One region of the Bilifractor sp. LCP21S3_F8 genome, then DNA from elsewhere that is predicted to be linked to it. Evidence: predicted binding sites of a transcription regulator. Region 1 holds the regulator's gene; the other holds the start of a gene.
What was found. The regulator Rex, encoded in region 1, represses fermentation and respiration genes when NADH is low (regulators of the CRP and FNR family bind a similar motif). The targets are predictions, from matches to a motif close to ATTGTTAANTANTTAACAAT.
Positions count from the first base shown of each region.

Region 2: a site for Rex is predicted at 3,812-3,831, ahead of ACTQ3A_RS08600 (4Fe-4S dicluster domain-containing protein). Genes of this name have one in related genera too.

Region 1 is NZ_JBQKIK010000007.1:97,691-104,571, forward strand. Features, by position in the region: gene ACTQ3A_RS05330 (YebC/PmpR family DNA-binding transcriptional regulator) at 1-207, opposite strand, end outside; gene ACTQ3A_RS05335 (NAD(P)H-hydrate dehydratase) at 529-2,049, opposite strand; gene ACTQ3A_RS05340 (redox-sensing transcriptional repressor Rex) at 2,253-2,894, opposite strand; gene ACTQ3A_RS05345 (ABC-F family ATP-binding cassette domain-containing protein) at 3,081-5,117, shown strand; gene ACTQ3A_RS05350 (NADP-dependent isocitrate dehydrogenase) at 5,225-6,436, opposite strand; gene ACTQ3A_RS05355 (LL-diaminopimelate aminotransferase) at 6,656-6,881, opposite strand, start outside.
Region 2 is NZ_JBQKIK010000016.1:14,910-21,790, forward strand. Features, by position in the region: gene dnaK (molecular chaperone DnaK) at 1-120, shown strand, start outside; gene mgtE (magnesium transporter) at 601-1,965, shown strand; gene ACTQ3A_RS08595 (bifunctional hydroxymethylpyrimidine kinase/phosphomethylpyrimidine kinase) at 2,085-2,969, opposite strand; gene ACTQ3A_RS08600 (4Fe-4S dicluster domain-containing protein) at 3,301-3,699, opposite strand; gene ACTQ3A_RS08605 (NAD(P)-dependent oxidoreductase) at 4,368-5,354, shown strand; gene ACTQ3A_RS08610 (Na+/H+ antiporter NhaC family protein) at 6,001-6,881, shown strand, end outside.

The DNA of each region.
Region 1 (6,881 bases):
ACCGCGCTTAATGGTATCGTTCGGCATGTTGTTGGCCTTGGCTTTTGCGATTACATCACGAAGCTTGCTGTTGTTGTCCGGATCCGGTCCGCCCTCTTTCACGGCAATCACGATTTCACGGCCGATGATGGTAAAAATCTTGCCCTTAGCCGCGTCGTTCTTCTCCTTCTTGTGCTTGATGTTCGCAAACTTTGAATGTCCTGACATAAAATTTCACTCCTCATTAAATTGTAAATAGTATATGAATTCAGCGCCGTATACGGTAACCGGCCATGCTGTATACAACACCACAAGCTGTATGCAGAGTCCGGCGGTTTTCATAACTCGCGCTAATTTTAACATTACTTTAAAAATATATCACTGAATGGATGGATCGTCAACCGGCTGCAAAGAGAGTCAAATCGGCTCAACGCAAATACAAAGAGAGTCAAAGCGGCTGCAAAAAGAGTCAAAGCAGCAAAGAAGCAGAAAATTTCAGAGTTCTGTCTCCCTTTGAGGTGACAGCGGAAAAGGCGCGGCGCCGGTTCATCAGAGAAATTCGTGGATGAATTCGAGGATGTTTCCGGCAGTTGCGGAGGCCTCTGAATATTTCTCGGATGCCCGCTCTCCGCATTTTCCGTGAATGTAGACTCCGAGTGCGGCAGCGACACCGGTATAATCTCCGTGCTGCGCGGTCAGACCGGCGATGATTCCGGTCAGGACATCTCCGCTCCCGGCTGTGGATAGTGCGCTGTTGCCGGACCGGTTCAGGAAGCAGCTGCCATTCGGGAGCGCTGTGACCGTTGCGGCGTCTTTCAGAACCACCGTGTTGCGGACCTCCTCGGCAGCATGCCTTGCGATGCTGACGGCAGATGACTTGATATCTGAGGGAGCGATGCCGGTCAGACGGCTCATCTCACCAACGTGTGGTGTGAAAACGGAGGGAAAACGGATTTCCCGAAGGAGGTCGCTGTGCGCCGCAATGAGATTCAGCGCATCAGCGTCAAAAACTGCAGGTATTTTTCTTTCCTGATTCAGACGAAGGAATTCCCGCATAAGAGAAAGCGCCGTATCGCCGGTTCCAAGTCCTGGACCGATCAGTACAGTATCCGCCCATTTCATATCCGCTGCAAGCTGTGGAAAGTCTTTTGCGCCATCCCGGTATGTGGAAATGAGAGCTTCCGGGAACAGTGCGCAGATTGGTGTGCGGTTATTTTCTTCTGTGAAGATTTTCACCATTCCGACACCGGTCAGAAGTGCGGCCTTTGCGGAAAGATATGCCGCCCCGCAGATATTCCGCGATCCGGCGATGACGAGAATCTTCCGGAAGGTTCCCTTGTTGCCCGATTCATCACGCTTCGGGAGATATTCAAGATCACTGTGTTCGATGGTATACAGATGGCAGGCCTTCGTGATTTCTCTGGTAAGCGGAATTCCGATCTGCTTCACTTTGACCTTCCCGGCACAGGCTGCTCCTGGATAGATGTAGAGACCTGCCTTTCCGGTTGTGAACGTGACAGTGAGATCCGCACGGACAGCTGTCCCCATGATCACGCCGGAGTCGGTGTTGACACCGGACGGCATATCGACAGCGGCGACAGGAAGCTCGGAATGATTGATTCGGTCAATAAGTTCGGCATATATTCCGGTGATGTCCCGTTTCAGCCCGATCCCGAAAAGAGCGTCTATAATAAGAGAATAATCCTCCGGATGGAAATCCTCCAGTTCCGCGCCCGGTGTGCTGCGGGCGCGGATGACCGGGATCGGAAAACCCTCGATGATATGAAGCTGCTGTTTCAGCTGGTCACTGAATTTTTCCTCCGGTCCGGCAAGAAAAACCGTGCAGCTGTATCCTTCCTCGCAGAGAACGCGGGCCACAGCGACTCCGTCTCCGCCATTGTTTCCCGTTCCGCAGACGACGAGGATCCGATCCATGTCATACTGCCGTTTTTCAATTTCTGATGCACAGGCAAGTGCCGCCCGCTCCATGAGGACCATGGAAGGCATTCCAGCCGCGACAGCGCTTCGATCCGCGTCCTGATGCTGCCTTGCACTCAAGATCAGTTTCATTCTGTATCCTCCCTTTCTGCTGAAGAACAGCGCAATTCATGAGATCCGATAAACGTTCTCTTCACTGCTCCAATTCATGAGATCCGATAAACGTTCTCTTCTCTGCTCCAATTGATGAGATCCGATAACAATTTTCTTTTCCGTTCCAAAAAGAGCCCCCATCTACGCGAGGGGCTCTTATATCGTCTTGTATCGGCAGGTGTCTACTTCTCTTCGAGTGTCTTGAGGTTGTAGGACAGCCGCATCAGACTTTCGGACAGATGAACATTCTGAACAGCCACATTCTTCGGTACCACAAGGTTCAGATCGGTGTGCGCAAAATTCCAGATGGCGTGAATGCCGTTTTCGATCAGCATCTTGCTTACCTCAATGGCGTATTCCTTTGGGAGAGTCAGCGTCGCGATTTCGACATCATTCTCCCGGAGAAAGGATGGAATCTCGTCCGTCATACGGATTGGAACACCCCGGATGACCTTGCCCTTTAATTCGGGATTATTGTCGAAAAGTCCGATGATACGGAAACTGTTCTTCTCAAAGTTCGTATAATTCGCGAGAGCCTGTCCCAGATGTCCGACACCGATAATGATAATATTGTGTATGCGGTCCAGTCCGAGAATTTTGGCGATCTCCTCTCGAAGATACTGCACATTATAACCGTAGCCCTGCTGCCCGAAACCGCCGAAATTATTCAGATCCTGCCGGATCTGAGAGGCGGTCACCTTCATCTGCTGACTGAGTTCACCGGAAGAAATCCGCTCAACGCCGGCCTCCTGAAGTTCACCGAGATACCGGTAATAACGGGGCAGCCTCTTGATAACGGCTTTCGAAATTTCTTTCTGACTCATAATAAGAAAACCTCCTTGAAGCTACTACCATTATATGTAATTGTCTAATTTTTGTCAAAGTATTTCTCTTTTTCCCGGTGCCCTTGCTTTGTTGTTTTTTTTCGGTATAATTGGAAGGTAAATGCTCCGCCAGAGAAGCGGCGGGACGCAAACAGGAAAAGCTACGAATGTGTGAGGTGGACAGATATGATTCTCTCCTGTCAGAATATCAGCAAGACATTTGGATCAGAGGAAATCCTGAAGGATATTTCCTTTCATATTGAAGAAAGGGACAAGGCCGCTCTGATCGGCGTGAACGGAGCGGGCAAATCGACGCTCCTCCGGATCATTACCGGAGCTCTCAGCCCGGATACCGGAGAAGTCACCGTCACACACGGCAAGACCATGGGATATCTGGCACAGTACCAGGACATGGAATCCGATGAGACGATCTATCAGGAGGTCCGGAAGGCAAAGCAGGATATCCTCGATATGGAGCAGCGTCTGCGGGAAATGGAGCGCCGGATGGACACGGTCACGGGCGAAGAGGCCGTTTCGCTGATGAACCGCTATACAGAGCTGATGCATGAGTTTGAGCTCCAGAACGGATATGCGGCGGAGAGCGAGATCACAGGCGTCCTGAAGGGACTCGGATTTGAGGAAAAAGATTTTGACCGCCGTCTTGGCTCCCTCTCCGGCGGCCAGAAGACACGGGTCGTTCTGGGAAAGCTCCTGCTGACAAAGCCGGATATCCTGCTTCTCGATGAGCCGACCAACCACCTGGATCTCTCCTCCATCGAGTGGCTGGAGAATTTTCTTATCAATTATCCGGGAACTGTGCTCATTGTCTCTCATGACCGGTATTTCCTGAACCGCATCGTCACGCGGGTTATCGAGATCGAAAACGGAAGATCCATGAGCTTCGAGGGAAACTACAACGAATACAGCCGGAAGAAATCAATCGTGCGCAAGGCACAGTACAACGCATGGGCGAAGCAGCAGGCAGAAATCCGTCATCAGGAAGCGGTCATCACCAAGCTGAAGCAGTTTAACCGGGAGAAGTCAATCAAGCGCGCGGAATCCAGAGAAAAAATGCTCGATAAAATGGAGGTTCTGGAGAAGCCGCAGGAAGTCAGCGCGGATATGCGCATTGAGCTGAAGCCGAGGACGGAAAGCGGCAAGGATGTGCTCACCGTGGCCGGTCTGTCCAAGGCATTCCCGGGGCTTCTTCTCTTCCGTAATCAGTCCTTTGAGATCAAGCGTGGAGAGCGGGTCGCGATCATCGGTGACAACGGAACCGGAAAGTCCACCATACTGAAAATGATCAACGGTCTTCTGACGCCGGATGAGGGAAAAATCGTCCTCGGTTCCAAGGTCCATATCGGGTACTACGATCAGGAGCAGCAGCTGCTTGACCCGGAGAAAACAATCTTTCAGCAGATCGCCGACGACTATCCTACGCTGACCGAAACAGAGATCCGGAATGTTCTCGCTGCCTTTCTGTTTACCGGCGATGATGTATACAAAAAGATCTCTTCCATCAGCGGCGGCGAGCGCGGGCGTGTATCCCTGGCAAGACTGATGCTCTCGGAGGCAAATTTTCTGATCCTTGACGAGCCGACGAACCACCTGGACATCATCTCCAAGGAGATTCTGGAAGATGCCTTGAATGAGTATACCGGAACGGTGCTTTATGTGAGCCACGACCGTTATTTTATCAATCAGACGGCGACCCGCATTCTGGAGCTGACCAATCACACTCTGGTCAACTATATCGGCAACTACGATTATTACATGGAGAAAAAAGAAGAGCTGACGCGTGCCTATGCCTCCTCTCCCGCGTCTGACGGCGCGGGCGGAAAAGGCCCCGGCGGCGCAGGAACAGCTTCCCTCTCCTCTTCCGGCTCCGAATCAGGAGACTCCGGATCAGCGCCGGCCGGACAGACTGCCGCAGATGGAATTCCTGCGGCAGCCACGGATTCCTCCGGCTCCGGAAAACTGGACTGGAAAGCGCAGAAGGAGGAACAGGCGAGACTTCGGAAAAAGGAAAACCGGATCCGTAAAATTGAAGAGGAAATCGAGAAACTGGAGGCGAGGAACAAAGAGATCGACGAAGAATTTCTGAAACCGGAGACCGGAACGGACCTGCAGAAATGCCAGGAGCTCGCGAAGGAACAGAACGCGAACAACGACAGGCTTCAGGAACTCTATGAAGACTGGGAGACAGCTTCCGACGAGGAATGACCGGAATGAATTCTATAATGGCCCGAATGAAAAGATGATTGTGGAATACAGGAACAGCCGCTGTGCAGAACTCTGCACAGCGGCTGTTCCTGTTTCCGTGTAAGTATTTACAGCATGGAGTCCAGTGTGTCGCGGATGGCGAGGATGAAATCCTCGGAATTCAGCGTCTTCACATTCGGAAGTGTTGTGATTCTCGCGAGATCTCCGGTCATTTTTCCGGACTCAATGGTGGTGATGGTTGCCTTCTCAAGCTTATTCGCGAAATCGACAAGCTCCGGGAGCTTGTCCAGCTCTCCCCGTTTGCGAAGAGCGCCGCTCCATGCGAAAATAGTGGCCACAGAGTTCGTCGAAGTCTCCTCGCCGCGCAGATGCTTGTAATAATGTCTCTGAACGGTTCCGTGAGCAGCCTCGTACTCAAAATATCCGTGCGGGGATACCAGAACAGAGGTCATCATCGCGAGGGAACCGAAGGCGGAGGACAGCATATCACTCATGACATCTCCGTCGTAGTTTTTGCAGGCCCAGATGAATCCGCCCTCCGATTTCATGATCCGGGCAACCGCGTCATCGATCAATGTATAGAAGTAGGTGATGCCGCAGGACTCAAATTTTTCCTTGTAGTCGTTGTCATAGATCTCCTGGAAGATATCCTTGAAGCGGTGATCATAGGTCTTGGAAATCGTGTCCTTTGTGGCAAACCAGAGATCTTCCTTTCTGGAGAGCGCAAAATCAAAGCAGCTTCTGGCAAAGCTTGTGATGGAATCATCCAGGTTATGTGTGCCCTGTACGACACCCGGTCCGTCAAACTTGTGAACCAGCTCTGTCTTCGTGATTTCACCGTCGTCGGAGGTATACACCAGTTCAACCTTACCTGCCTTCGGAACACGGATCTCTACGTTGCGGTAGACATCTCCGTAAGCGTGACGGGCGATGGTGATCGGCTTTTTCCAGCAGCGGACTACCGGTTCAATTCCCTTTACGATAATCGGTGTGCGGAACACGGTGCCGTCCAGCATGGCACGGATGGTTCCGTTCGGGCTCTTCCACATCTCCTTGAGATTGTATTCCTTAACGCGCGCGGCATTCGGTGTGATGGTCGCGCACTTTACGGCGACGCCGTATTTTTTTGTCGCCTCGGCGGAATCTCTGGTGACCTGGTCGTTCGTCTCATCGCGGTGCTTCAGCCCGAGGTCATAGTACTCGGTCTTGAGATCAATATACGGAGTGAGCAGATCATCTTTGATCATCTGCCACAGGATCCGGGTCATCTCATCTCCGTCCATTTCAACGAGAGGCGTCTTCATCTGAATTTTTCCCATTATATTGTACCTGCCTTCTATTTCGGATTCTTTCGCGATATTCTGCGGGGTGCATCCTGCGCGTTCCGTTTACACGGCATGTCGCAGGATGCGTATTCTGTGCGTTCCGTTCATGCGGTATCCGGAGAGATGCGTGCGCTGAATCCGGTTTCGCATCCCTCTTGCCTGTGTCTGTCCCGGAATCATCGTCCGTGAAGATTCCTGACGGATCCTTCGTTATTACATGGACTTGATACGATCAATCGCCTCCACGGTCTTCTCATAGGTGCCGAATGCCGTCAGACGGAAGAAGTGTTCGCCGCTCGGACCGAATCCGGAACCTGGTGTTCCGACGACATGAACATCTTCGAGAAGATGATCGAAGAAATCCCAGGAGGTCATGTTGTCCGGTGTCTTAAGCCAGATATACGGAGCGTTCACTCCGCCGTATACAGTGTATCCGGCA
Region 2 (6,881 bases), on a different contig from region 1:
AACCAGGGCGGCCCGAATCCGGGCGCAGGCGCAGGCCCGCAGGGCGGCGCTCAGGGCGGAAGCAGCGCAGGCAATAACGGCGGCGATGATGTCGTAGACGCTGACTACAAGGAAGTCTGAGGTAAGGACCGGTATTCCCGGGAATCCCAAAGACCGGAATGCTTCTGAGATACATTGATACATTAAGAAAAAATTATCACGATATAGCAGAGAGATCTGTGAAAGCGGCAGGAAGGCAGAAATGTCTCCTGCCGCTTTTCGAATTTACGCGAACAGTGAGCCGCAGCCGAATGCGAAGTATTCGTGTGCGGCGAGCGTCGCGATAGCGAGATAAAACTCGCGCAGCGTGTTTTATCTCGTTTACGCGAACAGTGAGCCGGAGGATTGTTAACAGGAGGTGAAGGAATGTTAATGGTGCAAAAAAGAACGGATTCATCGAACCGTGCGGTGGCATCCCGCCGCGGATTATGATATTATCGGTATGTTCGAAAAAACGACGATAAGTGCGCTAAGCTTCCGCATACGTGTATTCCTGCGCCTGCGGTGATCCTGTCTGCATTTTCGAAGAACTTTCGTCGGGAGGTGATTTCATTGAATGAGATGATAAATACAGAGGAGCTGGAAGACCGGAAGGAAATGGTCGAGGCGTGTATAAAGGATGGCGACAGCAAGAAGCTGAATGAGATTTTCAGCGATATGGAAGCCATTGACTTCGCACAGATCGTGGAAGCACTCGAGGACGAGGAAATTCCAAAGGTCATGCAGCTTCTGAATGATGAGAACAGAACTGCGCTGATGGAGGAGTCCAGCGATGAGATGCGGATCCGTCTTGCGAAAACTCTGGATAATCATGCGCTTCTCGATATGTTCGCGGATATGCAGAAGGATGATATCGTAGATATGCTGGGAGATTTCCCTACCGGCAGAAGAAAAGAGGTTCTTAACCTGATGAAGGCGGATGACCGGAAGATCATCACAAACCTTCTCCAGTATCCGGAGGAATCGGCCGGAGGCCTGATGTCCACGGCTTACCTGGCTCTGAATGAGAATCTGACGGTATCCGAGGGCATTCACAAGATTCATGAGATCGGGCCAAAGACCGAGGTTATCGAGATTATTTACGTGACGGACCGGACACATCGCCTGACGGGAACCGTCGATCTGCGGGATCTCCTGTCGAGTCCCGGGTCAAAGCTGATCCGTGATATCATGCATGACAATGTGATCTATGTCACTCCTGAGGTCGATCAGGAGGAAGTCGCAAAACTGGTATCCCGATACGATCTGCAGGCAATTCCGGTTGTCAGCGCGAAGAAACAGCTTCTCGGAATCATCACCGTAGATGATGTCATCGACGTCATCATTCAGGAGCATGACGAGGATATGCTTCAGATGGCCGGTGTAAGCTCGGAGGAAAGCCTCAAGACCTCCCTCGGGCAGTCGATTCGTTTCCGGCTTCCGTGGCTCCTGATCAACCTTGCGACGGCATTTCTCGCTTCGTTCACGGTAAAGGCATTCGAGAGCACCATCAATAAGGTTGTCGCTCTTTCTGCGATCATGACGATTGTATCCGGAATGGGAGGCAACGCCGGTACGCAGACAATGTCCGTCCTGGTCCGTGAGCTCTCGCATAACAAGATAACGTTCGCGGAGGCGATGAAAGGGTTCTTTAAGGAAATACTGCTTGGCATTATCAACGGTGCCGCCAATGGTCTTGTGACAGGCGTGATTGTCTGGTTGATCTATGGAAATTTCTATCTTGGAGTGATTGTGTTCATCGCCATGATCGGGAATATGATCGTCGCGGGTGTCTTCGGCTTCCTGGTTCCTGTTGTGCTGGATAAAATCCATGCGGATCCGGCCGTTGCGTCCTCAATTTTCGTGACGACGGCGACCGATGTTCTTGGATTCTTTATCTTCCTCGGACTGGCCAAGCTCACCCTTCCGTTGCTCCTCGGCGCCTGAGTCCGTCTGAATTTGCAGCCATAGCGTATGTCCGGCTGAATTTCCAGTCAGATCATGGCTGCCCATCCTCTGAGCCAAAGACGCGAAGACCGGAGTCTGAGAGAGCCATGCATATTTCGTCAGCGGATGTCAGAGCATATGTCCGGCATCAGCATCGGAAGATACCTTTCATAATTAATTCCGTCGAGGAAGGAAGTGCCGGCTGCGATGGAGTCGTGAACGCCGGCGGACAGAAAGTTTCCGGCAGTCCTGACGGTTCTGTCCCAGCTCCATCCGTTGAGACGTCCGCCGAGGACAATGGCGGCGAAAAGATCGCCGGTTCCGGAAAAGTGCCCTTTTTCGTGCGGGAAGAGATACAGAGCTTCTCCCTCGCTGTTCACAAGCAGGTTGCCAATCTTCGGTTGTGTTCTGTCAGCGGAGTGACTGCAGAGCTCCCCGGATAAACCGGTGACAAGAATTGTTTTTCCCGGCTTGTTCAGAAGGGAACGGGCCCGGTCCCGGATCTGTTCCAGAAGCGACGCTGCGGGAGAGGAAAGAAGTTCTGCGGGGTCGGCACCGGTCAGAAGACAGAGCTCTGTGGTGTTTGGGGTCAGGATATCGGCCTGTTTGGCGAGAACCTTCATGTCGCGGAGCAGATCGGGTGAAAAATTTGCGTAGGTGAAGCCGTCATCTCCCATGACGGGATCGACCAGAAGTGTGGTTTCCCCGGTCTTGAACTGTTCGAGGAAATCCCTGACGAAAGAGGTCTGAGAGGAATCCGCCAGATAGCCGGTCAGAATGCCGTCGAAGCGGGCATGGAGCGAGGACCAGTGCGAGAGATAATGCGGCAGGTCCGCGGTGCAGTCTCTGGAGTAGTATCCCGTGTATTCGGTCTGCGCCGTCAGTACAGCGGTTGGTACCGGATTCACGGAAATTCCCATGGCGGAGAGAACCGAAATATCCGCCACCAGAGAACAGCGTCCCATGCCGGAGAGGTCGTTAATTGCGGCTGTTTTCTTAATCATTGAGCAATTCCTTTCAAATTTCATCTCAATCAATTCAATCATCAATCCTTATATTTTATAAGATTGGATCAGTAAAGATATAATCAGTACTCATTAATTTTTCACACCCAGTAAACTACCATATGTTACATCGTGGCACAAACGGTATAAGCTACGGATTGCTCCGTGCTGCGCACTCCCGCAATCTACAGGTATTCGAATACAGCCTCTTACGTGCGCTTCGCGGCAGGCAGCCTGTCTGCGTTTTCGGAGAGCGGATAAAACAGACGCCCGGTGAGGGACCCGCTTGCGCGGTGTGCCTTCACCGGGCGTCTGTCGCTCCGGACCATTTTCACTTTTCTTCAATAAACAGGCAGTCCATCGGGCAGGCCTGCGCACACTTGCCGCAGGCAATGCACTTGAATGCCTTTTCGGTTGCGGGATCCTTTCTCATCACATGCATCGGGCAGACCTCAACGCAGGTTCCGCAGCCTGTGCAGAGTTTCTTGTTCACCATGTAAACGCCGAATTTGTTCTGTGTGATAGCGTTCTTCGGGCAGTTCCGGGCACACTTGCCGCACTGAATACAGGTTACCGGTTTGGTCTCGAAGGGGAATACTTCGTTTACCGTCTCGATCCGCAGAGCGGCAAGATCCAGATCGTCGCTCTTGAAATAGGTATTCGCGCATACCTGAACGCAGGTGAGGCAGTTCATGCACTCGGCTTCTTTGTTAACCTTCAGACGTTTCATAACTTGACATCCTCCTTGTCAATATAAATAGTACTGCATTTCCCTTTTGCGGCGGATACCGCAAAAAACACCCAGAGTCATCACTTCTGAGTCTGTTTCAGATTACCGAAAGATTGTGCAATATTTAACATACTTTCATAGTATTAATCTATCGTATTCAGGATATTTCGTCAATACGGGAATGGCAGAATCAGGCAATTTTCTGTACCGAATCAACAAAAAAATCAGAAGAGCTTCCTGAAAATATGACGAATCTGCACAGCGGACAGGTAAGGACAGATAGATTTTGTCTTGTTGTTCGGCGCTTCTGGTCTTGAACCTTCTGATGACAGAAGTGCATAATAGAAAAATCGACAGAAGAACAGACATGGAAGAACGGGTATCAGAGGAACAACCGGCGGAGGTACAAGTTCCGGCAGCTCAGCGTCGGGATAATGAAGGGATATACGATAAAGATACATTGTGCTACACACTGTATAAGCTACGGATTGCTCCGTGCTTCGCACTCTCGCAATCCTACAGGTATGAGGATTTCGCGCGTTCGCGCTTCATCCTCATACCTGTTGCCTTCGAAATCGCATACAGTCTCTTACGCGCGCTTCGCGTGCGACGATCCTGTCTGCGTTTTCGAAGAGCTTATACAGTAGATATATGAAAGGGAATTATTGATGAAGGTTTTACATATCGGGGAAAAGGGAAATATTGAGAAGTACGCAACCGGAAACCCGTATCTCTCCAGGCTGGAGATCATAGACATGCCGAGGGGGCTGACGGATATCGAGTACCTTTCCCGGGCGAAGGATGCGGAGTACATTGTGTCGGATGCCATCTCCAGGGTATCGGGTGACCTGATCGCCGGGATGCCGAATCTCCGGATGATTCACTCTGAGGGAGTGGCTTATGACCAGATCGACACAGAGGCGGCTGCCGATCGCGGGATCTATGTCTGCAGCAGTCAGGGAATGAATGCTTCCGCGGTAGCGGAGCAGACGGTTCTTCTGATGGTTGGAATGCTGCGGGATGTGGTGAACGGAGACCAGGCGGTCCGGGACGGACGGCAGATTCAGGTAAAAGGCGGGTATATCCGGTCAGGATCGCTGAGGGAGCTGTCCGACTGCACGGTCGGGCTGGTAGGATTCGGAAATATTGCCAGGCGTACCGCGCACCTTCTGAAGGCTTACGGAACGCGTGATATTTTCTATTATAAAAGACATCCTCTCTCGGCAGAGAGGGAGAAGGAGTACGGCGTGCAATATCTGCCGCTGGACAGATTGCTGGAGCAGAGCGATATTGTCAGTCTGCACCTTCCCGTTACTCCCGAAACGGAATACATGGCGGACTTCGATTTCTTCCGCAAGATGAAGGAAGGATCATATTTCGTGAATACATCCAGGGGAGAGCTTGTGGAGGATGATGCGCTGATTCACGCCCTGGCATCCGGAAAGCTGGCGATGGCCGGGCTGGATACCCTCGACTGCGAGCCGGTGCAGAAGGATCATGTGCTGCTCGAACAACCGCGGGAGATCTCGCGCAGGATCATTTTCAGTCCGCACATCGGCGGAATCACCGGCGCTTCCTTTGCCCGCAGCATGACGATGGTGCTGGAGGATATCAAAACTGTCGAAGAAGGCGGAAGACCGGCGCGAGCCGTGTGATCGCTGCCCACGGATAACGTTAAGTCATGGAATTTCTGCTCTTCAGAAAAACCGCGGGCCGATAACCTAACTGATTTCTGTTGAAAAAAACTAAGGCAGAGCGGCAGTATAAGGAATTTGAAGAGGCCGATAACCTAACTGATTTCTGTTAAAAAAATACCGGACCGCGGGTATTGTCATACTGCAAAAAGGTTGTTATGATTCTCCATAAAGAAAAGTCAGAGACATCTGTGATACAAGGAAGTATCGTCGGCAGACAGCCGGATACTTCTTTTTTTGTATCCTATATTCTGAATACAGACAGTGCAAAGGGGCATGTGGATTTATTCTGCATGCCCTTTTCTGTTTTCGCAGGTTTTCCGATAACGCAGAGAGGACTGTCGATTGAACGATTGGACTCATTGCGTGACATCTGCAAGGCTGTTTGATAGCGCGGAGAGAGCTGTCGATTGGACTCGTTGCGTGACATCTGCAAGGCTGTTTGATAATGCGGAGAGGACTGTCGCACACGAAGCGCGAGGAAGATTGTACACGGTTTTTGGATTGTGTATATTGTGTTATATATCGTGTTGTGTATCGGGTATTCAGAGACGTCTCTCCAGAGTAACTGTTGATTGGTTTTTGGATAAGTAGTGAGGTGAAGCACATGTCAACCGGTTTACTTTCAGTATTTATTATCCTGGCTATTATCGTTATTGCGGTCTTGACAAAAAGGTGCGCAGAGGTTCTGATTGCAGGATCACTGCTTGCGTGTCTGGTTTATTATAAAGGGAGTTTCCTGACAAAGTGGTGTCAGCTCATCCAGGACACACTCGCTGAAAATGTCTGGATCATCATCGTCTGCGGCCTGTTCGGCAGCCTGATTGCGCTGCTGACGGCATCGAAGGGAAGCTATGGATTTTCACGGCTTGTTTCCAGATTTTGCAACACGGAACGCAAGACGTTATTTACTTCCTTCATTCTCGGCATTCTCATCTTTGTAGATGATTATCTGAATGTGCTGACCATCGGTGTGTGCATGAAAGGTGTCTATGATAAGAGAAAGATCCCGAGAGAGGCACTGGCTTACATGCTGGATGCGACGGGCGCTCCGGTATGCGTGATGCTTCCGTTCTCCACATGGGCAGTCTTCTACGCGGGCATCTTCGCTGATCAGGACAGCGTGCAGAAGCTCGGCTATGCGACCGGTCTTCAGGCTTATACGCACGCCATTCCGTATTTGTTCTATCCGATTTTCACCCTTCTGATTGTGTTCCTGTTCTGTCTTGGTGTCATGCCAAAGATGGGTACGATGAAGAAGGCGTACCAGCGTGTCGCCGAAACCGGTATGGTATACAGCGAAAAGAGCCGTAAATACAACCATGACGAAGAGGGATACACAGAGGAAGGTAATATCTGGGATTTCATCATTCCAATGGGTGTGCTTGTCGCTCTTGCGATCGCGACGGGAAATCTGCTTCTGGCGGTCGTAGTGGGCATCCTGGTCTGCTTTGTGATGTATATTCCGAGAAAGGTCATTCGCATGGA